3 regions of the Hahella sp. NBU794 genome follow, and region 3 is predicted to be linked to each of the others. Evidence: predicted binding sites of a transcription regulator. Region 3 holds the regulator's gene; each other region holds the start of a gene.
The links. The regulator sigma-54, encoded in region 3, starts transcription at its own class of promoters, with help from an activator protein. The targets are predictions, from matches to a motif close to TGGCACNNNNNTTGCTNT.

Region 1: flhA (flagellar biosynthesis protein FlhA) is a predicted target of sigma-54. The motif match lies at 6,070-6,087, and genes of this name have one in related genera.
Region 2: ACQYWX_RS20730 (urease accessory protein UreD) is a predicted target of sigma-54. The motif match lies at 4,555-4,572, and genes of this name have one in related genera.

The regions. Positions count from the first base shown of each region.
Region 1 covers NZ_CP192738.1:1,561,853-1,569,315, reverse strand. Annotated here, with positions in the region: gene ACQYWX_RS07100 (protein phosphatase CheZ) at 1-177, opposite strand, end outside; gene cheY (chemotaxis response regulator CheY) at 197-571, opposite strand; gene ACQYWX_RS07090 (RNA polymerase sigma factor FliA) at 755-1,468, opposite strand; gene ACQYWX_RS07085 (MinD/ParA family protein) at 1,647-2,459, opposite strand; gene flhF (flagellar biosynthesis protein FlhF) at 2,516-3,814, opposite strand; gene flhA (flagellar biosynthesis protein FlhA) at 3,851-6,019, opposite strand; gene flhB (flagellar biosynthesis protein FlhB) at 6,127-7,263, opposite strand; gene fliR (flagellar biosynthetic protein FliR) at 7,340-7,463, opposite strand, start outside.
Region 2 covers NZ_CP192738.1:4,762,194-4,769,656, forward strand. Annotated here, with positions in the region: gene urtC (urea ABC transporter permease subunit UrtC) at 1-1,159, opposite strand, end outside; gene urtB (urea ABC transporter permease subunit UrtB) at 1,159-2,838, opposite strand; gene urtA (urea ABC transporter substrate-binding protein) at 2,943-4,232, opposite strand; gene ACQYWX_RS20730 (urease accessory protein UreD) at 4,689-5,627, shown strand; gene ureA (urease subunit gamma) at 5,720-6,022, shown strand; gene ACQYWX_RS20740 (urease subunit beta) at 6,043-6,348, shown strand; gene ureC (urease subunit alpha) at 6,412-7,463, shown strand, end outside.
Region 3 covers NZ_CP192738.1:1,428,179-1,435,641, forward strand. Annotated here, with positions in the region: gene mgtE (magnesium transporter) at 1-173, opposite strand, end outside; gene ACQYWX_RS06390 (HPr family phosphocarrier protein) at 411-680, opposite strand; gene rapZ (RNase adapter RapZ) at 775-1,635, opposite strand; gene ptsN (PTS IIA-like nitrogen regulatory protein PtsN) at 1,662-2,126, opposite strand; gene hpf (ribosome hibernation-promoting factor, HPF/YfiA family) at 2,133-2,441, opposite strand; gene ACQYWX_RS06410 (RNA polymerase factor sigma-54) at 2,557-4,053, opposite strand; gene lptB (LPS export ABC transporter ATP-binding protein) at 4,176-4,901, opposite strand; gene lptA (lipopolysaccharide transport periplasmic protein LptA) at 4,898-5,422, opposite strand; gene lptC (LPS export ABC transporter periplasmic protein LptC) at 5,406-5,984, opposite strand; gene ACQYWX_RS06430 (KdsC family phosphatase) at 5,989-6,525, opposite strand; gene ACQYWX_RS06435 (KpsF/GutQ family sugar-phosphate isomerase) at 6,525-7,463, opposite strand, start outside.

The sequences.
Region 1 (7,463 bases), 130 kb from region 3:
CTTGCCCACTTCGTGGTACAGCGTACGGTCCCGAGTGTCATTAAGGTCGGAAATTACCCGCAACGCTTCGCCAAAGTCCCCCTTACTAACGTGCTCCATCAAGCTCGCCGCCTGCTCGCTCAAGCGCGTCTCAATTTCCTCTTGGGAGGAGGATGGTGGCTGCTGTTCATTGGTCATAGTAATTCCTGCGGTTTTATTATGAGTCGATCCGCTCGAAGATTTTCTCTATCTTTTCCTTCAGCACGGCCGCAGTAAACGGCTTCACCACATACCCGTTAACACCCGCCTGCGCCGCTGCGACAATCTGATCCCGTTTGGCTTCCGCCGTCACCATGAGCACCGGCAGGTTTTTCAGACTATCATCAGCGCGAACAGCCTGGAGTAATTCGATTCCCGTCATTCCGGGCATATTCCAGTCAGTGACCAGAAAATCAAACTTCCCGGTTTTTAACATCGGCAGCGCGGTGGACCCGTCATCCGCTTCATCGGTATTGGTGAAGCCCAAATCCCGAAGCAGGTTTTTAATAATCCGCCTCATTGTTGAAAAGTCATCTACAACGAGGATTTTCATGTTCTTGTCCAATGTAACCTCCACAATGGCGACGCTGGAAACCCTTTGATTTCATTACTCTACTGAGTAAGTCTAGCTGGTCGCGCCGTACTATCCAGTTTTTTGATACAAGTTGTTTTAGAAAACATGACCGCAGGATGCTGATTTCGAAAAAACATTAACCTGCGCAGGCAATGGCTTGATTTAGCTGTTTTTCCAGTCTGAGAGACGGGATCGCAGTCGCAAGGTCGCCTGGGAATGAATCTGACTGACCCGGGACTCGCTGACTGAGAGCACCTGGCCGATTTCCTTGAGGTTGAGTTCTTCGTCATAGTAGAGAGACAGCACCAGCTTCTCCCGTTCCGGCAAACCGTCTATCGCGGCGCTCAATTTTTCCAGAAAGGCGTTTTGTTCGATGTCGCTGAGGGGATTGTCGGTGGTTAACGTTTCGTCGTCAGAGCCGCCCTCCCCGTGAACGCCCAGCTCTTCCAGGCTGAACAGCTTCCCCGAACTGGCGTCGCGCAGGCTGGCGTGGTATTGCTCCAGGGGTATGCCCAGCTCTGCCGCCACTTCCGCATCCGACGCATCTCGGCCGGTGCGGGCTTCAATAGTGTGTATCGCGTCCGCGATATTGCGGGCGTTGCGGTGCACGGAGCGCGGCACCCAATCGCCTTTACGAATTTCGTCCACCATGGCGCCGCGAATGCGGATGCCTGCATAGGTTTCGAATTTGGCGCCTTTGCTGGCGTCATATTTCTGCGCGGCTTCCAGCAGTCCGATCATGCCCGCCTGAATCAAATCATCCACCTGCACGCTGGCGGGCAGACGGGCGATCAGGTGATGCGCGATGCGCTTGACCAGAGGCGCGTATTGCCTGACCAAAGTGTCGGCGCGCTCCGCCCGCGTCTCGCTATACATCATATAAGTGTTCGCCAATGACATGAATTTGCGCGCAAGGCCTGCAATAAACCGGATGATTTCAACAAAAACGTTCTCATGGGTGTTTGAGGATATGTCCGGCGCAACCATCACGCCTTATCGCAAGCGCCCGGGATATAGCCGCCGGGCGAGCCCTCGCATTCCGTCCGGCGCGTGTCTAACTGTGCACCAGACGCTCCACAAAGAATTCCAAATTGCCTCTCGGCGCCGTCGGCAACGGCCAGTTGTCCACTTTTTGCGCCAGCTGGCGGTACGCCAACGACGCTTTGGCGCGCGGATAGGCTTCGTACACAGGACGTTGCCGTTGCACCGATTTGCGTACGGCTTCGTCGAATGGAATGCTTCCTACATATTGTAGCGCAACTTCCAAAAAGCGTTCGGTGACCTTGGATAATTTACCGAACAAATGCCGCCCTTCCTGCTCGGAGCGAACCATGTTGGCGAGCACCCGAAAACGGTACATATCGTGGTTCTTGTTGAGCAGTTTGATGACGGCATAGGCGTCAGTAATGGAGGTGGGCTCGTCGCACACCACCACCAGGGCTTCCTGGGCCGCGCGCACGAAGGAAAGCACTTGTTCGGAGATACCCGCCGCCGTGTCGATCACCAGCACGTCCAGGTCGTCGCTGATATCGCTGAAGGCGTTGATCAGACCCGCATGTTCAAGAGGAGACAGATGAGTAAGGTGCTGGGTGCCGGATGACGCCGGGACGATCTTTATCCCCCCCGGTCCTTCAATCATCACTTCCCGCAGGGTGCAATCCCCCGCCAGCACATCCCCGATATTGCGCGAGGCGGTGACGCCGAGCAACACATCAATATTCGCCAGTCCGAGGTCCGCATCCAGCAGCACGACGCGACGTCCCAGGTCCGCTAACGCGAGGGACAGATTTATGGAAACATTGCTCTTGCCGACACCCCCCTTTCCTCCGGTGACTGCAATAACTTGAACCGGATGTACTTTACTCATACCGGTAGATATCTCCTGTTATTAGACGGCGCGGCGTTGACCCCGCACTCAATAGTTTAGACCACCAGTTCCGCAGCGAAGCGACTGGTGTTATTAGTTTGTTCGGTCTCCCGCCGGGTCCGCCGCCACAAAGCGTCCGCGCGCGCCACCAGGGCATGCGCTTTCGCCGGATGAATGTCATCGGGTATTTTCTGTCCGTCGGTGACATAGGCGACCGGAAGCCGGTTCAGGATGGCCATGCTCAACACTTCACCCAGACTGAACGCTTCATCCAGTTTGGTCATGATACAGCCGGAAAGCCCCAACATCTTATAGTAATGATAGGTGGATTTCATGACCTGCGGTTGGTTAACTGCCGACAATACAAGATAATTTCTGATGCGGTGACGGGTCACTTTCAGGTCTTTCTGCTGACGCTCCCAATTCGGGTCCTGGGGCGTCAATCCTGCGGTGTCCACCAGCACCAGACGTTTGTTGGCGAGACGGTCAAGCAGATCGTCCAGGCTGTTCTCTTCATCCACCACGTACACAGGCACATTCAGCAAGCGTCCAAAGGACTGCAATTGCTGCTGACTGGCCACCCGGAAACGATCGGTGGTGACCAGCGCCAGTTTTTCGGCGCCGTAGTGAACCACGAAACGCGCCGCCAGTTTGGCGAGAGTGGTGGTTTTGCCGGAGCCGGTCGGCCCCAGCAGCGCGCAGACTCCACGCTGATAAATCAGTTCTTCATTTTCCGCCTTCAAGCCATGCGCCAGGCGCGCCATCAGGTTGCGCCATTGTTCTTGAGCGCCTTTGCGCGGGTCCGCCTTGGCGGTGAGCGCGTTTTGCAGCTCACGGAAGATACCCATTTCCTGCATGCGTTCGATCAGCTCGCGATGGCCGGGATTTTCTTCCGGACGCGCGGCGGCGACAGGCTGACGCATGATGCTTTTAAGCTGCATGATCTCTTCGCGCATTTCCGCCAGCATACGTGAGGTTTCCGGTTCTCCGGCGCCGATTTGCCGGGAAGCCGTCGCCGCCGGTTCTGCAGCGGCAAAAGCCGGCGCCGGCTCCGCTTTGGGTCTGGCGTTGCTTTTCAGCGTTTCCAGCCGGTCGCGCACCCGCGACATTTCATCCTCCAGGCGACGATGGCGATCCGCTGTCTCCCGGGCCACCGCAGAGGGCGTCGGGCGTGGGCCTTCCTGCTCAGGCATGCTGCTGCGCTGATCGTCCTCGTTATAATCCAGCGCACAGATCACCTCCACGCCATCCCCCGTTTTACTGGTGGACAGAATGACGGCGTCCGCGCCGAGATCTTCACGGATATCCTTTAAAGCCTGTTGCATTGACGCTGCAAAAAAACGTTTCACTTTCATAATGTTAGTCTCCCGGCTCCACGAGCCCGCACGGGATTACCCACTGATTGTCGCCACGATGGTGATTTGTTTGTTGTCCGGCACTTCCTGATAAGCCAGGACATGCATGCGCTCCACGCTGAGTCTGATGAACCGCGCCAGAACCGGGCGCAGGCTGTTGGACACCAGCAAGACCGCCGCTTTACCGAGCATTTCCTGACGCTGCGCTGCTTCCGCCAGCGAGCGTTGCAGTTTTTCCATCATGCTCGGTTCCAAAATCAGACCGATGTCATCCATGCCGCCGGCCTGTTGCGCTTGTTGCATAGATTTAAGCAGTAATTGTTCCAACCCTGGGTCCAGAGTGATAACAGGCAGCTCAGGCTCCGCCCCTACTATGTTCTGGACGATCAGACGACGCAGAGACGCCCTCACCGCCGCCGTCAAAATACCGGCGTCCTGGGTCTTCGGCGTAAAGTTGACGATGGCCTCCGCAATGCTGCGCATATCCCGCACCGGCACATCTTCCTGCAACAGATTCTGCAGCACCTTCAACAGGGTGCTGAGCGAAACAGTGTTGGGAACCAGCTCTTCCGCCAGTTTCGCCGCTTTCTTGCCCAGCTGCTCCAGCCACTGTTGCACTTCTTCATGGCCGATCAGTTCATAGGCGTGACGGCTGAGCACCTGATTCAGATGCGTCGCCACCACGGTGCTGGAATCCACCACGGTGTAGCCCAGCGTCTGCGCCTGTTCTTTCTGGGCAGGATCAATCCACACCGCCTCCAGGCCGAAAGCCGGGTCTTTGGTCTGAATACCGTCCAGCTTGCCGAAGACCTGACCGGGATTGATGGCCATTTCCCGATCCGGATGAATTTCCGCTTCAGCGATGGTGACGCCCATCAGGGTGATGCGGTAAAAGTTCGGCATTAAATCCAGATTGTCGCGGATATGCACGGAGGGCATGAGAAAGCCCAGCTCCTGCGACAGTTTTTTACGCACGCCCTTGATGCGGGCCAGCAACTGTCCGCCTTGCGACTTGTCCACCAGTGGAATAAGGCGATAGCCCACTTCCAGACCGACGATATCCACGCTGGCCACGTCGTCCCAGCCCAGTTCTTTGGTCTCGGGGCCACGCACCGCCGGCGCGCTCTCGCCGGGAGCCAGTGCGGGACCGCCGCCGGGTTGCGGCGGCGCTCCGGGACGCCTGGGCGCAGGCGTGACGCCTTCGTCCACCACTTCCGACTGCTGCTGGCGTTTCCACATGAAATACGCCGCCGCGCCAAACACCGACGCCAACCCCAGAAACGCCATGTGCGGCATGCCTGGAATTACGCCCATGATGAACATAACGACGGCGACAATGGCCAGCGCCCGGGGGGAGCCAAACAACTGGTTGATGACCTGGCTGGACATATCCTGCTGAGTGCTGACGCGGGTGACCATGATGGCCGCCGCGGTGCTGAGCAGCAGTGAAGGAATCTGCGCCACCAGACCGTCACCGATCGTCAGCAGCGCATATTTCTGAACGGCGTCGTTAAACTCCAGATCGTGCTGCATGATGCCGATGGCGAGACCGCCGATCAGGTTGATAGCCAGAATCAGCAGACCTGCGACGGCGTCGCCGCGAACGAATTTACTGGCGCCGTCCATGGACCCGTAGAAATCTGCCTCTTGAGACACTTCCGCCCGACGCGCTTTGGCTTCGTCCTGGTTGATAATGCCTGCATTCAGATCCGCATCGATCGCCATCTGCTTGCCGGGCATGGCGTCCAAGGTAAAGCGTGCGCTCACTTCAGAGACGCGTCCCGCGCCTTTGGTGACCACCACGAAGTTGATAATCATCAGAATGGCGAACACCACCAGACCAACGGCGTAGTTGCCGCCGATCAGCACTTCGCCGAAAGACTGGATAACTTTACCCGCCGCATCGCCGCCTTCATGACCTTCCAGCAGCACCACACGTGTGGAGGCGACGTTCAGAGCCAGACGCAATAAGGTCGCCACCAGCAATACTGTCGGGAATATGGCGAACTCCATGGGACGCATGGCGTACACGCACACCAGCAGAATGACTAGCGATAAGGCGATATTGAAGGTAAAGAAGACGTCGAGCAGGAACGGCGGCACCGGCAACGTCATCATGCCCAACAACACCATCAGAAGCACCGGGATACCCAGGTTGCCGTGGGTCAGGGCCTTCAGGTTGTTGATCGCGGCAGCTCGTTCCATAACACTCCAAACGACAAAAGGTTGACGGAAAAAACCGTTTCCCTAGTGTGTTTGCAGGAACTGTGCCGCTCTATGGAAAAGCGACGCCGGACAGCGGTTAACTCAACTCACTGATCCCGGCGCAGATGGGAAGGTATCTTGAAGTCAGGCATGCCCTGAGGCTTCTTACCGTAACCGCCGCGATAACGACGCAGTTGAAAGACATACGCCAGCACCTGTGCTACGGCGAGATACAGACCGGAAGGAATTTCGTCCCCCACTTCCGAGTGGTGGTAGATGGAGCGGGTCAAAGGCGGCGCCGAGACCAGCTCAACCTTGTGCGCCCTGGCGATTTCACGGATTTTCATGGCCATGTGATCTGCGCCCTTGGCCAGCACAATGGGCGCCGCCATTTTCTTGGCGTCATACTTTAGCGCCACGGAGTAGTGAGTCGGGTTGGTGATGACCACATCCGCCTTGGGCACATCCTGCAGCATGCGACGGCGGCTCATCTCGTATTGCACTTCCCTCACCCGTCGCTTCACTTCCGGCTTGCCTTCCGTGTCCTTGTATTCGTCCTTGATCTCTTGCATGGTCATACGCAGATTCTTCTGGTGGTCATATATTTGAAAGGGCACGTCCACCATGGCGATCAGGATCATTGAACTGGCCAGAAACAGGAAACTCCACGCAAGCAACTTGCAGGCATGGGCCATGCTCACCGCCGTATCCTCCCCTCCCATCGCCAACAGATCCGGTATGGAGTGGTTCAGAATAATGAGCGCCACACCGCCCACCACCAGCGTCTTGGCGATGCCTTTGATCAACTCCATTAGAGACTTCAGCGAGAACATCCGCTTCAGGCCTTCCAGCGGGTTGATGCGACTGAATTTCGGCGCCGCCGCTTTGCCGCTCATCATCCAGCCGCCTAACGCAATAGGCCCCAGCAGAGACGCAACCAGTAGCACCAGCATGAAGGGCACCAGAGCGATCGCCATATCCAACGCCGCCATGCCGAGATGAATCAACGGTTGATGAGCGTCAAACACTTCTTCCCGAGTTAACGTAAAGCTGGCGCGAAAGACGCCTTCCAGCGCCTTGGCGATAGTCGTTCCAAACACCAGAAGACCGACCGCACCCGCCAGCAACACCGCCGTGGTGTTCAGCTCGCGGGAACGGGGAATCTGCCCCTCCTCCCGGGCCTTCTCAATCTTTCGGGGGGTGGGTTCTTCGGTTTTTTCCTGACTGGTGTCGTTGTCGGCCATCGTCCGTCACACTCGTTTTACTTCGGGTCCAGGCGTCCTGCGCAATCGTATTCTGTCCTGGGCCAGCGCCGTCTTATCAGGGCGGCGTCGGCTGCAGCATGACCTGCATGAAATCAAAGGTGTTCTCGCTCAACACGGTGAACTGGGGCAAGATGCCGCCAATGCTGATCCAGAACACCACCAGACCAAACAGCACCGTC
Region 2 (7,463 bases), 3.3 Mb from region 3:
AACCGGTAGTCGTGACGGCGTCCCCAGACACTTCAGACTGCGTTGGTGACGCCGACTTTTCCCTTGGACGGATGCGTTCAAGCAACCCAACCAGCCCTTTGGGTAGAAACAACGTCGTGACCACGAATAAAGCGCCCAGGCAATACAGCCAAAGCTCAGGAAACGCCCCCGTGAAATAGCTTTTCGCGTAGTTCACCGCCATCGCCCCAATGACTGCGCCATACAGCGTGCCGCGCCCGCCGACAGCCACCCAGATAATGATCTCGATGGAGTTGATGGGGGAAAACTCACCAGGATTAATAATGCCCACCTGGGGGACATAGAGCGCGCCGGCAATTCCCGCGAGCACCGAGGAGACGACGAAAACAAAGAGTTTGTATTTGTCCACCCGATAGCCCAGAAACCGCGTGCGCGCTTCCGCATCGCGCACCGCCACCAGGACGCGTCCCAGTTTGGAGTTAACGATGCGGCGACACAGAACATAGCCCACCATAAGCGACACGGCGGAGGCGATGAACAGGCCGCAGCGAGTGGCGTCCGATTGCAGGTTAAAGCCCAGCAAATCCTTGAAGTCGGTCAGGCCATTATTGCCGCCGAATCCCATATCGTTACGGAAAAACGCCAGCATCAAGGCGTAAGTCAGCGCCTGAGTAATAATGGAGAGATAAACGCCGGTGACCCGCGAACGAAACGCCAGCCAGCCGAACACGAACGCCAACAGCCCCGGCGCCAGCGCTACCATCAGCATGGCGAAGCCGAAATTATCGAAGCCGTGCCAATACCAGGGCAGCTCTTTCCAGTTCAAAAACACCATGAAGTCCGGCAACAACGGATCGCCGTATACGCCCCGCTCGCCGATCTGGCGCATCAGGTACATCCCCATCGCATAACCACCCAAGGCAAAAAAAGCGCCGTGCCCCAGACTGAGAATCCCGCAGTATCCCCAAATCAGGTCAACCGCCAGCGCCAAGAGGGCATAGCAGAGGTACTTTCCAAGCAATGTCACCGTGTAAGTGGACACGTGCAGCGCCGAGCCCGGCGCCATAGTCAGATTCAACAGCGGCACGATCACCGCCAGCGCAACCAGCGCCAGCAGCAGATAGCGGCCGCCTTTATCGTTCATGAGAAGTCGAGTGACAGGTCCCAACTGCATCGTCATCAGCCCTCCACCGCGCGGCCCTTGAGGGCGAACATGCCCCTCGGGTATTTCTGGATAAATAGAATGATGAAAACCAGCACCAGAATTTTCGCCAGCACCGCGCCAGCAAAAGGCTCCATCAGTTTATTAGCGACCCCCAGGGACATGGCCCCAACGAACGTGCCCATGATATTGCCCACGCCGCCGAACACCACCACCATGAATGAGTCGATGATGTAGGACTGGCCCAGATTGGGGCCGACATTGGTTAACTGACTCAACGCCACGCCGGCGATACCGGCGATGCCGGAGCCCAGACCAAAGGTCAGCGCATCCAGCCAGCCAGTGCGAATCCCCATGGAGCTGGCCATGGGCCGGTTTTGCGTCACCGCCCGCATTTGCAGTCCGAACTGGGTTTTACGCAGCAACGCCGCCAGCGCCAGCAGCACCAGAATGCTGAAGATAATGATGTATAAACGGTTGTAGGTCAGAGACAGTGCGCCGTTGATCTCAATAGAACCCGACATCCAGGCCGGCGTAATAACGGATTGATTCAAGGAACCAAAAACGGTTCTGACCAGTTGCTGCAGACACAGGCTAATGCCAAAAGTGGCCAATAGGGTTTCCAGTGGGCGGCCGTAAAGAAAACGGATCACGCCACGCTCGATCACGACGCCCGCCAGCCCCGACACCAGAAACGCCGCAGGAATGGCGACAAATAAAGAGTGCTCAATATGGTTCGGCATCCATTGCTGAATCACATAAGTGGTGTAGGCGCCCAGCATGATCATCTCGCCGTGGGCCATATTGATGACTCCCATCACGCCAAATGTGATGGCCAGCCCTACCGCCGCCAGCAACAACACTGCGCCCAGACTGACGCCGAAGTACACGTTCTCCACGCCTTTATTGAAGGCGACCAGGCTTTCAATCGCATCCAACGCCTCCTGCGCCGCCTGCCTTACGGCTGGGTCCGGCTCCAGGAACTCGCCCTGGCCGTTGGTGTTCAGAAAGCTGCGCAGCAGCGAACGCACTTCCACATACAGCTCGCCCTGCAGTTGCTCTATCGCCGCCACCCGACTCTGCGTTGTTTCGCCATAGCGCGCCTGCAACATGGCCAGATCGACAGATAACAGCTCTTGAACGGGCGCATCCTGCTCTTTCTCCAGCGCGCGCTGCAGTAGAGGAATATTGCTCGCGTCATCGGATTTCATCATATTGCGCGCCGCTTCCAGACGCACATTTACATCCGGCGCACGCAATTGCAGCGCCGCCAGACTTTCCCGCAGCAATTGCCGCAGGGAATTATTCACACTGATCTTCTTGAACGCGCGCTTCTCGACATCCTCCGTCACCTCGCCGGTCAGCGCGTTTTTCGCAGAGTAAAGATCATTGGCGTAGCGCAAGATAACCACCTCGCCCTCGCCTTTCTTGGCGTATTGCAGATCGCCTTCCAGCAACGCGCTGAGAATGGGAGCGACCTGGGGATCGTCAATCTCGCTTAATTTGCTGACGAGCTGCTCTTTTTCAGCAAAGCCCGCCGTCTTTAATTGGGTAAGTATGGGTTCCAGGCGAGCGTCAGCGGGCTCCGCCTGCGCGCCGGAGCCCAGCACCCACATACATATCATTAACAGCGCGCAGCCCAGTCTTGCAAAACTCAGCCGCGAGCTTGAGGAAAACAGGAGGGAAAGTCGTCGCATGGGTTACTCTTTCCGTAGCGGTTTACGCCCGGCGGAAGTCTGCGCTGTGACGCCAGTCGAAGCCGGCGTCACAGTAATTTCCGCGATGGGATGGGCGTTATCGATTAATAGTTTTGCCCGGAGCACTTGCCGGTTTTGACGTTGTAGTTGCCGCAACTCAAAGGCAGGGTCCAGTCCGCCGTCAGGTCTTTGCTGCCCGGCAGATAGTCGGACCAGGCGTCGCCCATGACAGCGCCGGAAGTGCGCCACACGGTTTCAAACTGACCGTCTTCCTGAATTTCGCCTATCAGCACCGGTTTGGTGATGTGGTGGTTCGGCATCATGGTGGCGTAGCCGCCGGACAGGTTAGGCACCGTGACGCCGACAATCGCCTGACCGACTGCGTCTGGATCGGTAGTCCCGGCTTTCTTGACCGCTTCCGCCCACATGTTGAAGCCGATGAAGTGCGCTTCCATGGGGTCGTTGGTGACGCGTTTTTTATCCTTGATAAAGGTTTTCCAGGAATCGATGAATTCATCGTTCGCTTCCGCGTCCACACTCATGAAATAGTTCCAGGCCGCCAGGTGGCCGACCAGGGGCTTGGTGTCCAGACCGGACAACTCTTCTTCACCCACGGAGAAGGCCACGACCGGGATGTCTTCCGCGGAAATGCCCTGGTTGCCCAGCTCTTTATAGAAAGGCACGTTGGCGTCGCCGTTGATGGTGGAGACGACTGCGGTTTTCTTGCCGGCGGAACCGAACTTCTTGATGTCGGAGACGATGCTCTGCCAGTCGGAGTGTCCGAAAGGCGTGTAGTTGATCATGATGTCTTCCTGTTTAACGCCTTTCGATTTCAGATAGGCTTCCAGGATTTTGTTGGTGGTGCGCGGATACACATAGTCGGTGCCCGCCAGCACCCAGCGCTTCACGCCCAGCTCATTCATCAGATAGTCGACCGCAGGCACCGCCTGCTGGTTAGGCGCGGCGCCGGTATAGAAAACGTTCTTGGAGGACTCTTCCCCTTCGTATTGCACCGGATAGAACAACAGGCCGTTCAGCTCTTCAAACACCGGCAGTACGGATTTGCGCGAGACGGAGGTCCAGCAGCCGAACACCACATCCACTTTGTCTTTTTCCAACAGCTCGCGCGCTTTCTCTGCGAACAGCGGCCAGTTGGAAGCGGGATCAACCACGACGGCTTCAAGCTTCTTGCCAAGCAGGCCGCCCTTCTTGTTTTGCTCATCCACGAGCATGAGAACTGTATCCTTCAGAGTTGTCTCGCTGATAGCCATGGTTCCGCTCAGGCTGTGCAGAACGCCCACCTTGATGGTGTCCGCCGCCTGCGCCAGGGAGGCGCTGATCGAAAGGGCCAACGCGCTCAAACCAATCCCAACACGCCTAGACATTTTTTTCATTGTACGAACTCCGATACGGGTTAATGTTGTGAGTTTCTCCCGTCGCAAGCAACGCACGCAGTGTTCCATCACTTTTTTATCTCTTTGTTTTCATAACGTTACATTTGAAAACCCAAAGATACGTAGTTTTACGGAGCCTCCATTCGCACCAGTGTGACCCATGTCTCAAGCATGGGGGCACAATATCGGGGCGCGCTCAAAAAATGCCTGACGCCCCACTTAAGGCGCGCCAAACCCATGAACCAAAGCGGTGCAAAAACAGAGCCCCTGAACGCTTTTAAACCGTCGCCTTCGCCCTGTCAGCGCCAAAATGGCGAGGGGTTGGCACAGCATTCGCTTAATGACTTGCCACAACGAGACAGAAACGAGCGCGTCCACGCATTGTTTCAGGGCGCAGCGGGTAAGAAGAAAGTCGCGGACAGAGATCGCGACCCCAGCGTAAAGGTACGCAGCGTAATGCTTGCAGAGCAATTCACCGATAAAAACAAGCAGGCGGAGCAGGAATTGAATCCTGGCTCTTCCGCCGCCACCGGCGCCAGAAACTGGCGGGCGTCGCTCACATTAAACCTGACCAAAGAGTCAAATCGCACCATATTGAAGCAAGCCGTTCACCAAGGCCCTCTGCGGGTGCAACGACCGTTTTATCCAGAAGGCGCGCAACGCCCCCACATCTATATATTGCATCCTCCCGGCGGTTTGGTTTGCGGAGATGAAATCGAAATTGACGCCAGAGTGGAGCAAGGCGCAGGCGCGCTGTTCACTACCCCTTCCGCCGGCAAAATCTATCGCACTGACGCAGCCGGACACCGGCAATGTCAGACCGTTCGCCTGCACTGCGCCGACGCGGACAGCCTGGAATGGCTGCCCCAGGAAAATATTATTTACGACGGCGCCGAGGGCGCGCAGACATTGCGCTTGGAGACCAGCGCCGCCAGCCGCTTCATCGCCTGGGAAATTACCGCACTGGGACGCCCGGCGGCGGACGCTCCATTCGCCCGCGGCGCGTTTACCCAGACCACCCAGATTCTGCGTGACGGCGCGCTCTGCTTCTTCGAGCGGGTCGCGTTGCGCGGCGAGGGCCCCGGGTTTAAAGAGCCCTGGGGACTGCAGGGGCGCCAGGTTTACGGATCGATGCTCGCCGGATACGTGCAGGACTCGCCGCAAAAGCTGCTGCAACAATGCCGCGAGGCGTTGCAGACGAATGCAGCCATCGCCGCCCTTACCGTAGACAAAGACCTGCGCTGGACCCTGACGCGCAAGGACGATCTGATCATCCTGCGCGCGCTGTGTCAGCAGTCGGAGCCCATCAAGCGGTTGTTTATGGCGGCGTGGTCCCTGCTGCGTCCAGCGTTAATCGGCGTGGAAAGCCATCCGCCGCGAATATGGGCGACCTGACGCAGACCGGTTTTGAGGCGATCGCCGATGACGGCTCAAAGCTCAGCAATCGAACAATAAAAGTAACCGCAAGATAAAAGAGGAAGTTCACGATGGAACTCACCCCTAGAGAAAAAGACAAACTGCTGCTGTACACCGCCGCACTGGTGGCGGAGCGTCGTAAAGCGCGGGGATTGAAACTGAATTACCCGGAGGCGATGGCCTACCTGAGCATGGAAATCGTGGAAGGCGCCCGGGATGGCCGCAGCGTAGCGGAGCTGATGGCTTACGGTCGCACGCTGCTGACGCGGGATGACGTCATGGACGGCATACCGGAAATGATTCCAGAGGTGCAGGTGGAAGCCACTTTCCCGGACGGCACCAAACTGGTCACGGTCCACAACCCTATCCCTTAATCGCTGATGGAGATCCAGTCATGATTCCAGGAGAAATAGACGCCCTCCCCGGCGATATCGAAATCAACGCCGGCCTGCCGACCATTACCGTGGAAGTCACCAATACCGGCGACCGGCCGGTGCAAGTGGGTTCTCATTATCACTTCTTTGAAACCAACCCGGCGCTGTCCTTTCCGCGAGAGCAGGCGCGCGGCTTCCGCCTGAACATCGCCGCTGGGACCGCTGTGCGTTTCGAACCCGGACAAACCCGCACGGTGGAGCTGGTCGCCTTGGGCGGCGAGCGCAAGGTTTACGGTTTCCGCGGCGATGTCATGGGCGACTTATGACGACGCCCGGCGCGACAAAAATAAGGCAGCACGCAAACAGGTTACACAGCAGGACTTATCACCATGGCAAAGATTTCTAGAGCCGCCTACGCCGACATGTTCGGGCCAACCGTAGGCGACCGGGTGCGCCTGGGCGACACCGAATTATGGATTGAAGTGGAAAAAGATTACGCCGCCTACGGCCACGAAGTGAAATTCGGCGGCGGTAAGGTTATCCGTGACGGTATGGGACAGTCACAACGTCCTAATACAGAAGCGGTGGACACCGTCATCACCAATGCGCTGATTCTTGACCACTGGGGCGTCGTCAAGGCGGACATCGGGCTCAAGCAGGGTCGCATCGCCGCCATCGGCAAAGCGGGCAACCCGGATATTCAGGACAACATCGACATTATTATTGGCCCCGGCACCGAAGTCATTGCCGGCGAAGGCATGATCGCCACCGCCGGCGGCATCGACGCCCACATACATTTCATCTGTCCGCAGCAAATCGAAGAAGCGTTGATGTCCGGCGTCACCACCATGCTGGGCGGCGGCACCGGTCCCGCCACCGGCACCAACGCCACCACCTGCACCCCCGGTCCGTGGCATATGGGCAAGATGCTGCAGGCCGCCGACGCCTTCCCCATGAACCTGGGTTTTCTCGGCAAAGGCAACGCCAGCCTGCCGGCGGCGCTGGAAGAGCAGATGCTCGCCGGCGCCATGGGCCTGAAGCTGCATGAAGACTGGGGCACCACGCCGGCCTCCATCGACAACTGTCTGAATATCGCCGAAAAGTACGATGTGCAGGTAGCCATTCACACCGACACGCTGAACGAGTCCGGTTTTGTCGAGGATACGCTGGCGGCGTTCAAAGGGCGCACCATCCATACCTATCACACCGAAGGCGCCGGCGGCGGTCACGCACCTGACATTATCAAGGCCTGCGGCGAACTGAACGTGCTGCCCTCCTCCACTAATCCGACCCGGCCTTACACCATCAACACGGTGGACGAGCATCTGGACATGCTGATGGTGTGCCACCATCTGGACCCGGATATCCCAGAAGACGTCGCCTTCGCCGACTCACGCATCCGTAAGGAAACCATCGCCGCGGAAGACATCCTGCACGATCT
Region 3 (7,463 bases):
CAGAGTAACTTCCGTTCATTGGGCGGAGACGATTCCAGCAAGTGGGCGATGTCGCTGGGGGAGAGGCCGCCGTTCAGGATGCGCGCGACCTGCTGCAAAGAACCGCTTTCCAGCGCTTCCGCAATGGAGCGCATACGGACCTTGGCAGTGCTTTTTTCGGTCGCTTGAGGCATAGACATACATCCGCGTTTAGGGCGGCCCGCAACGGGCAGCGAGGAATTTGCCGGATTAAATACAGAGACGGGCTCTGCGCCGTTGTGGCGCCAGTATAAGCGAGCCCACTATAAAGTGTAAGTTAAGACGAAAATTAGTCTAAGGAAAATCAGGGAATTGTCTTACTTTATTCAAGCGGTTTGTATTGTTTGGCATGCCTGGAAGGGATGGGGCGAAGCGCCCCGAAAGCGATAGGGCTACTCTCCCTCTCCGAAATAGTCCTCGATCAGAGCTTTGATGGCGTGAAAAGCTTCCTCTTCATCCGGACCTTCTATTTTCAGTGTAAGAAGCGTTCCTTTGCTGGCGGCGAGCATCATGACCGCCATTATACTTTTTCCGTCAACTTCCTGGCCTTCTTTGGCTACTCTGATCTTACTGGCGAATCGGCCGCTGGTGGACACGAATTTGGCCGCCGCTCGGGCGTGCAGGCCAAGCTTATTAATAATAGTGACTTGTTCCTGGATCATGGGGCGCGATGAGTATAAAAGATTGAAGTTTCCTGAATGTTGGATTCAGGCCGGTTTAATTGTTAAGCGACAGTGGCTTCTTATTGTTAAAACCTTATTGCGCCAGCTCTTTGTGGCGCACTTGGACATTATCATATTTTTTCTTGAAATGCTCTCCCAGGCACTCGCAGATATAGACGGAGCGGTGCTGTCCGCCAGTACAGCCGATGCTGATCGTCATATAGGTGCGGTTGCTGTTCTGGAAGTGCGGAATCCAGGTTTCAAGAAAGCTGATGATGTGCTGCAGCATCTGTTCCGGTTCCGGATGCTGCTTTAGGAATTCAATGATTTCCTGATCCGTGCCTTTGTAGCCGCGCAGCGCGGTGTCCCAGTAAGGATTAGGAAGGCAGCGCACGTCAAATACCATGTCGGAATCCGACGGCACGCCATGCTTGAAGCCGAAAGACTGGAAGAGCAGGGCCAGTTCCTGGGTTTTATGCCCGATAACCCTGATCTTAACCTGATCCCGTAACTGGTAAATGGAGAGATCGCTGGTGTCTATATAGAGGTTCGCCAGGGTGGCGATCGGCTCCAGCAGCTGTTTCTCTTTGGCGATGGCTTCTTTTAGTGATGTGCTTTTACTGCTGAGCGGGTGCTTGCGACGCGTTGCATGAAAACGTTTGATCAAGGTGGCGTCATTGGCGTCAAGATAGATGATTTCCACATCGATATTGTGCGCCTGCAGAGTGGCGTAGATCGACGGGAAATCCGACAGGTCCCTATAAAGATTGCGGGCGTCTATGCTGACGGCGAGTTGCTGATTCTGGGTTTTCCCCTGGTCCAGCACCTCTTGGGTGAGAGGCGAGAGGAGACCGATAGGCAGGTTATCGATGCAGTAATAGCCCATATCCTCCAGGACATGGAGCGCCGTACTTTTTCCGGAGCCTGAACGACCACTTACGATAATCAGCTTCATGTCTTCCTCTTTCCATCGAAGCTGGATTATTTCTCCAGCACCCTCCTGAACAGGGTTTCGTCGTTGTCACAGTCGCGCAGGTGTTCGCAGAAGCGACGGTCATTGAATTTCTGGGCCAGCTGGCTCAGTAGGTCCAAGTGTTCGCTGGTGGCCTCTTGAGGCACGATCAGAACGAACAGCAGGTCCACGGGTTCGTTGTCTATGGCGTCAAAAGGGATTTTGTCCTTGAGTGTAAGCAAGGCCCCTATGATGCGGTCGCAGTTTTCCAGGCGGCAATGAGGTATTGCGATACCCTGGCCGATACCAGTGCTGCCGAGTCTTTCACGGCATATCAGGTTGGTAAAAATGGCGTTCTCGTCCAAAAACGGAAAATGTTGCGCAATCAGATTGGCGATATATTCGAGAACGCGCTTCTTACTCGAGCCCGACACCCCACAGCGTGTGAGGGCGGGCGAGATAATTGACTCAATAGTTAGTGTGGTTTGGGCCATGTTCTGTTATCTGGCGGATGCGCCGTGCATCCGATCAACGTGCTTCTCTTTGTGTTTGAGGATCTGGCGGTCTAATTTGTCCACCAGTGCGTCAATTGACGCGTACATATCTTCGTGTTCAGCATTGGCATGCAGGTCAGCGCCGCTTATGTGCATGGTTGCTTCCGCAATCTGACGCTGTTTTTGAATGGAGAGCGTAACTTGGACATTACTGATACTGTCGAAGTGTCGTTCGAGCTTGTCGAACTTGTTGTTAACGTAGTCTTTCAGTGCTTCAGTTAACTCGACTTGATGTCCGGTGATGTTCATTTGCATACTTTGCTCCTAATGCCAATATACGGTGCATTATGAATTTTGCACTTCCATGAAAAATACTAGCACATCCAATTTGTGACTATTTGATTTAAGTCTTATGCCTGCATTCCTCCTTTTAAATTAACCGCTTACGTTCATTGGAAGGCGGAATGGAAAGCGCCTCCCGGTAATTTGCGATCGTGCGACGGGCGACGTTGATGCCCTGGTCGCCAAGCAGCGCAGCAATTTTGCTGTCGCTCAATGGTTTCTTCGGTGATTCCGCCGCGACTAACTTCTTGATAATAGCTCTAATAGCGGTCGAAGAACACTCGCCACCCGTGTCTGTGCTGACATGGCTGGAGAAAAAGTACTTCAGCTCAAATACGCCGCGAGGAGTGTGCATGTATTTCTGGGTGGTCACTCGGGAAATCGTCGACTCATGCATCTCCACCGCCTCCGCAATATCGTGCAGCACCAGTGGCTTCATCGCCTCTTCGCCGTACTCAAGGAATCCTTGCTGATGTTCGACGATTTGTGAAGCGACTTTCAACAGAGTTTCATTACGGCTTTGCAAGCTTTTGATAAACCAGCGTGCTTCCTGTAACTGGTCGCGTAAATAAGTGTTGTCTGAGCTGTTGTCCGCGCGTCTCACCAAACCTGCATAGCCAGGGTTGATGCGGATCTTGGGAGCGATTTCAGGGTTCAGCTCCACCAGCCAGCGGCCGTTGGCTTTTTTGACGATAACGTCAGGAACCACGTATTCGGTATTGCTTTCCTGAATGCCTTCGCCCGGCCTTGGGTTCAGACTTTGAATCAGTTTGAGAACTTCCCGCAGATCGTCTTCTTTCAGGCGGCTGCGGCGCATCAACTGGGCGTAGTCGCGGTTGCCAAGCAGATTGATATAGTGGCTGACCACCAGCTTGGCCTGACCGAGCCAGGGGGTGTCTTTAGGCAACTGATTCAGCTGGCTTAGCAGGCAATCCTGTAAGTTGCAGGTGGCGACTCCAGGAGGATCGAATTGCTGTACGCGTTTTAAAACGGCGCGTACTTCGTCCAGCTCAATTTCTTCTTCCCCCTCAGTTTGCAGTCCGCCATGAATTTCGTCTGGAGTGAGGGAGAGATAGCCGTCAGTATTGACTGCATCAATTATCGCAACAGCGATCATGCGGTCAATGTCGGACATGGGGGTAAGGTTTAGTTGCCAGAGAAGGTGGTCTTGCAGGGTTTCGCCTTTGCTATTGCGGGATTCGAAGTCGTATTCGTCATCTTCGCCGCCGCTGTAGCTGCTTGATCCGCTCTGGAAGACATCATCCCAGGCGGTATCGACGGGGAGGTCGTTCGGAATGGAATCGGACCAGTTGTCCTCTTCAGCGAATCCTCCTTCATCCATGCCCGACTCTTGCGTTCGCTCCTTGCTGGAGTTGTTAGCGAGCATGTCGCTGATCGTATCGTTCTGAACGTGGTTGGGAGATTCGTCTTCTTCAGACACTTCCAGCATGGGGTTGGACTCAAGCGCTTGTTGAATCTCCTGCTGTAAATCCAGTGTTGAAAGCTGCAAAAGTTTTATTGCTTGTTGCAGTTGCGGGGTCATGGTCAGCTGTTGACCCAGCTTTAACTGCAATGAAGTTTTCATAACCATCTGATGCTTACCACCGATTCAGGCACAGATCTTGTGAGTTTTTCATAGTTATTAGGTGCTTTAATCCTAAGCTCTTGAGCCTTGGGGTCCATCTTGGATGGAGGCCGCCGGTTAAACTAAAGTTTGAACTGGTCACCCAGATAGACCTCTCTAACCTTTGGGTTGGCAAGGATATCACTTGGGGCGCCGCTTGCGATAATAAATCCTTCACTGACAATATAGGCGCGTTCACAAATATCCAAGGTCTCGCGCACATTATGGTCTGTAATTAAAACGCCGATGCCGCGCTTTTTGAGATGCTCAATAATCTGCTTGATATCATTGACGGAAATAGGATCCACCCCGGCGAAAGGTTCATCCAATAAGACAAACTTTGGCTCCGTAGCCAGCGCACGAGCGATTTCCACGCGTCGACGCTCGCCCCCCGAGAGACTCATGCCAAGGCTTTTGCGAATATGGGTGATGTGAAACTCCTGCAGCAGCTCTTCCATCTTAAGCTTACGTTCCTTGCGGCTCAGATCCGCTCTGGTCTCAAGGATGGCGTAGATGTTGTCCTCTACGGACAGCTTTCTGAAGACCGAAGCTTCCTGCGGCAGATAGCCAATGCCCTTGCGCGCTCTCCCGTGCATAGGCAAACCGGTAATTTCCGTTTCGTCAATAAATACGCTGCCTTTGTCGCTGGGGATGAGTCCTACCACCATGTAGAAGCAGGTAGTCTTCCCGGCGCCGTTAGGGCCGAGGAGGCCCACGATTTCGCCGCTGCGAATTTCAACGGACACATCTTTTACTACGGGGCGTTTTTTGTAGGCTTTGGCCAGGTTTCTGGCGGTGAGAGTGCTCATTGTTTATTAGATTTGGGCGGATGATAGATAATTTCAACCTGCTCGGTTTGATTGCCCGATGAGGCTCCCTTTGCCGTGACTAAACGCTTGTCTGTGAAATAAATAATTTCTTCGCCTTCCACTGAGCTGTTGTCCTGAAGAATGCGTGCATGGTTACGCATAACGACTTTACTCTGGCTGCGGTCATAGTCCATGTTTTCTGCGTAAGCGTGAGTTTCAGTTTGTTTTTCTTGGTCAAACTGCACTAAATGAGCGGGTTTGCCGGTCGCCTGGAAGCGGCTGATGCCATTGTCGTCGGTGTATAAAATGACTTTGTCCGCCTCGATGCTGGATTTGCCCTGGGTAATAACGACATTGCCGATATAGGTGTCGATGCCTTTCTGGCCGTCTCTCTCCCAGCGTCCCGCTTTGATGCGCACCGGTTCGTCACTGCCGTTAAGAAGGTCCAATGCATGGCTAAGCGGGGCGAAAATAAGGCCCAATAACAGCGCCGCGGTGAATAGTTTACTTGGGTTGTGCATAAACGCCGGTTACCTGAGAAAGTAATACAATAAGCTTTTTATCAATGTCCGCCTCCATTCCGACAGCGGTTAACTGATTGATATTTGAAGTTATCTTAACGGGTTGATCGGTGCTGATAAAGCGTGACTTGTTGTTGTAGTCGAGCGCTTGCGTTTGCATGAGAATCGGCGCGCCGTCGTTGGAGGCTCCATTTACTTCCACGTCTCCACGCAGTTTCAGGGTGTCCTGCTTGATCAGCAGTTCGCCTTCCTGAGACTCCACATGCCAGCTTTTCTCCCCTTGCTGGAAGATCTCCAGATTGGGGCGCGTCAGTACGCCGGTGTCTGTATCGGGATAGTGCTTCGCCAGTTGGCTTTGCAGGCGGCTGGTGAGTGCGCCCTCTTTGTTGTAGGTGGTGTAAACCGCGTTGATGACAAATGCGTCAGGTTCGTCTTTCAGGAGCGGTTCTTCCTCGAAGAACGGGACGCTTGCTTCGTCCTGATAAGCGACCAGATAAATAACCAGAAACGCCGCCAAAGCCGCGTAGAGCCATTTGCTGTATTGTCTGAAGAGTTCTGTCATGAAGTTACAGGTAGGCTTCCAAGGAGGTGTGGAGCAGGCCTTTCGCCGCCAGAATCATATCGCACACCTCTCTGACCGCGCCTTTGCCGCCCTGGGCTGAGGTGCAGTAGGTGGCGTGCTGGCGAACAAACCAGTGACTGTTAGGCACAGTAACGCCAAATCCGCAACTGCGAATGGCCGCCAGATCAGGAAGGTCGTCGCCGACATAGGCGCATTCATTCAGCTCTAAACCAAGCTTTTCTCGAATCTCATTGAGCCCGACAAGTTTGTCTTCGCGGCCTTGTAGTAACTCTAAAATGCCCAGGTCGCCGGCTCTCTTTGCGACCATGGCGGACTTGCGGCCGGTGATAATGGCGACGGTTACTCCAGCTTTTTGCAACAGCTTGACGCCGAGTCCGTCAAGTATGGAGAAGGGTTTGAACTGCTCGCCAGATTCGCCGAAATAAAGCGTTCCGTCTGTCAGAACGCCGTCTACATCCAGCGCTAAGAGTTTAATCTGTTGTAAGGCTTGGGTCTGTTGCTCGGTCAAAGACGGCGACATTAAATGACTCCTGCGCGTAGCATGTCTTGTGTATTGAAGGCCCCAATCACTTTATTGTCAGCATTAACGACAGGCAGGGCGTTGATCTTTTTCTCCTGCATCAAGCCCAGGGCTTCTGCGGCAAGCATGTCTTTGGTGACAGTCTTGCAGTTTGCCGTCATAACCGTATCAATGGTGCAGCTCCGAATATCGATGTTTTTATCTAGAGTGCGGCGCAAATCGCCGTCAGTAAACACGCCGAGAAGCTTGTCGTCTGCGTCGACGATACAAGTCATGCCCAGGCCTTTCTGTGACATTTGCAGGAGCGACTCACTCAAGGATGCTCCACTTTTAACTACCGGGATGGCGTCGCCAGAATGCATGATGTCGGAAATTCTCAGTAATAGTCTGCGGCCCAGAGCGCCGCCAGGGTGAGAGAATGCAAAGTCCTCCGCTGTAAAACCGCGCGCTTCTAGCAGCGCTATCGCCAAGGCATCACCCAACACCAGGCAAACTGTGGTGCTGGAGGTGGGTGCGAGTCCAAGAGGACAGGCCTCTGTGGCAACGCTGGCGTCGATATTCGCCTCTGCGATTTCAGAAAGAGTAGAGTCCGGTTTGCCGGTCATGCTGATTAATGGAACTCCCATTCTTTTCAAAAGGGGGAGTATGGTGACAATTTCTGCCGTGTTGCCTGAGTTGGATATCGCTAATACAACGTCATCGGGGGTGACCATGCCGAGGTCGCCGTGGCTGGCTTCACCGGGGTGTAGAAAAAACGACGGTGTACCTGTGGACGCGAGGGTGGCGGCAATTTTGTTACCTATATGGCCTGACTTACCCATCCCGGTAACCACCACGCGTCCTTTACAGTTCAGCATCAGGTCGCAAGCCTTAACAAACGCATCGTCAATCCGGCTGCTTAGCGCCTGGACTGCCTGAATCTCCATTTCTATAGTGCG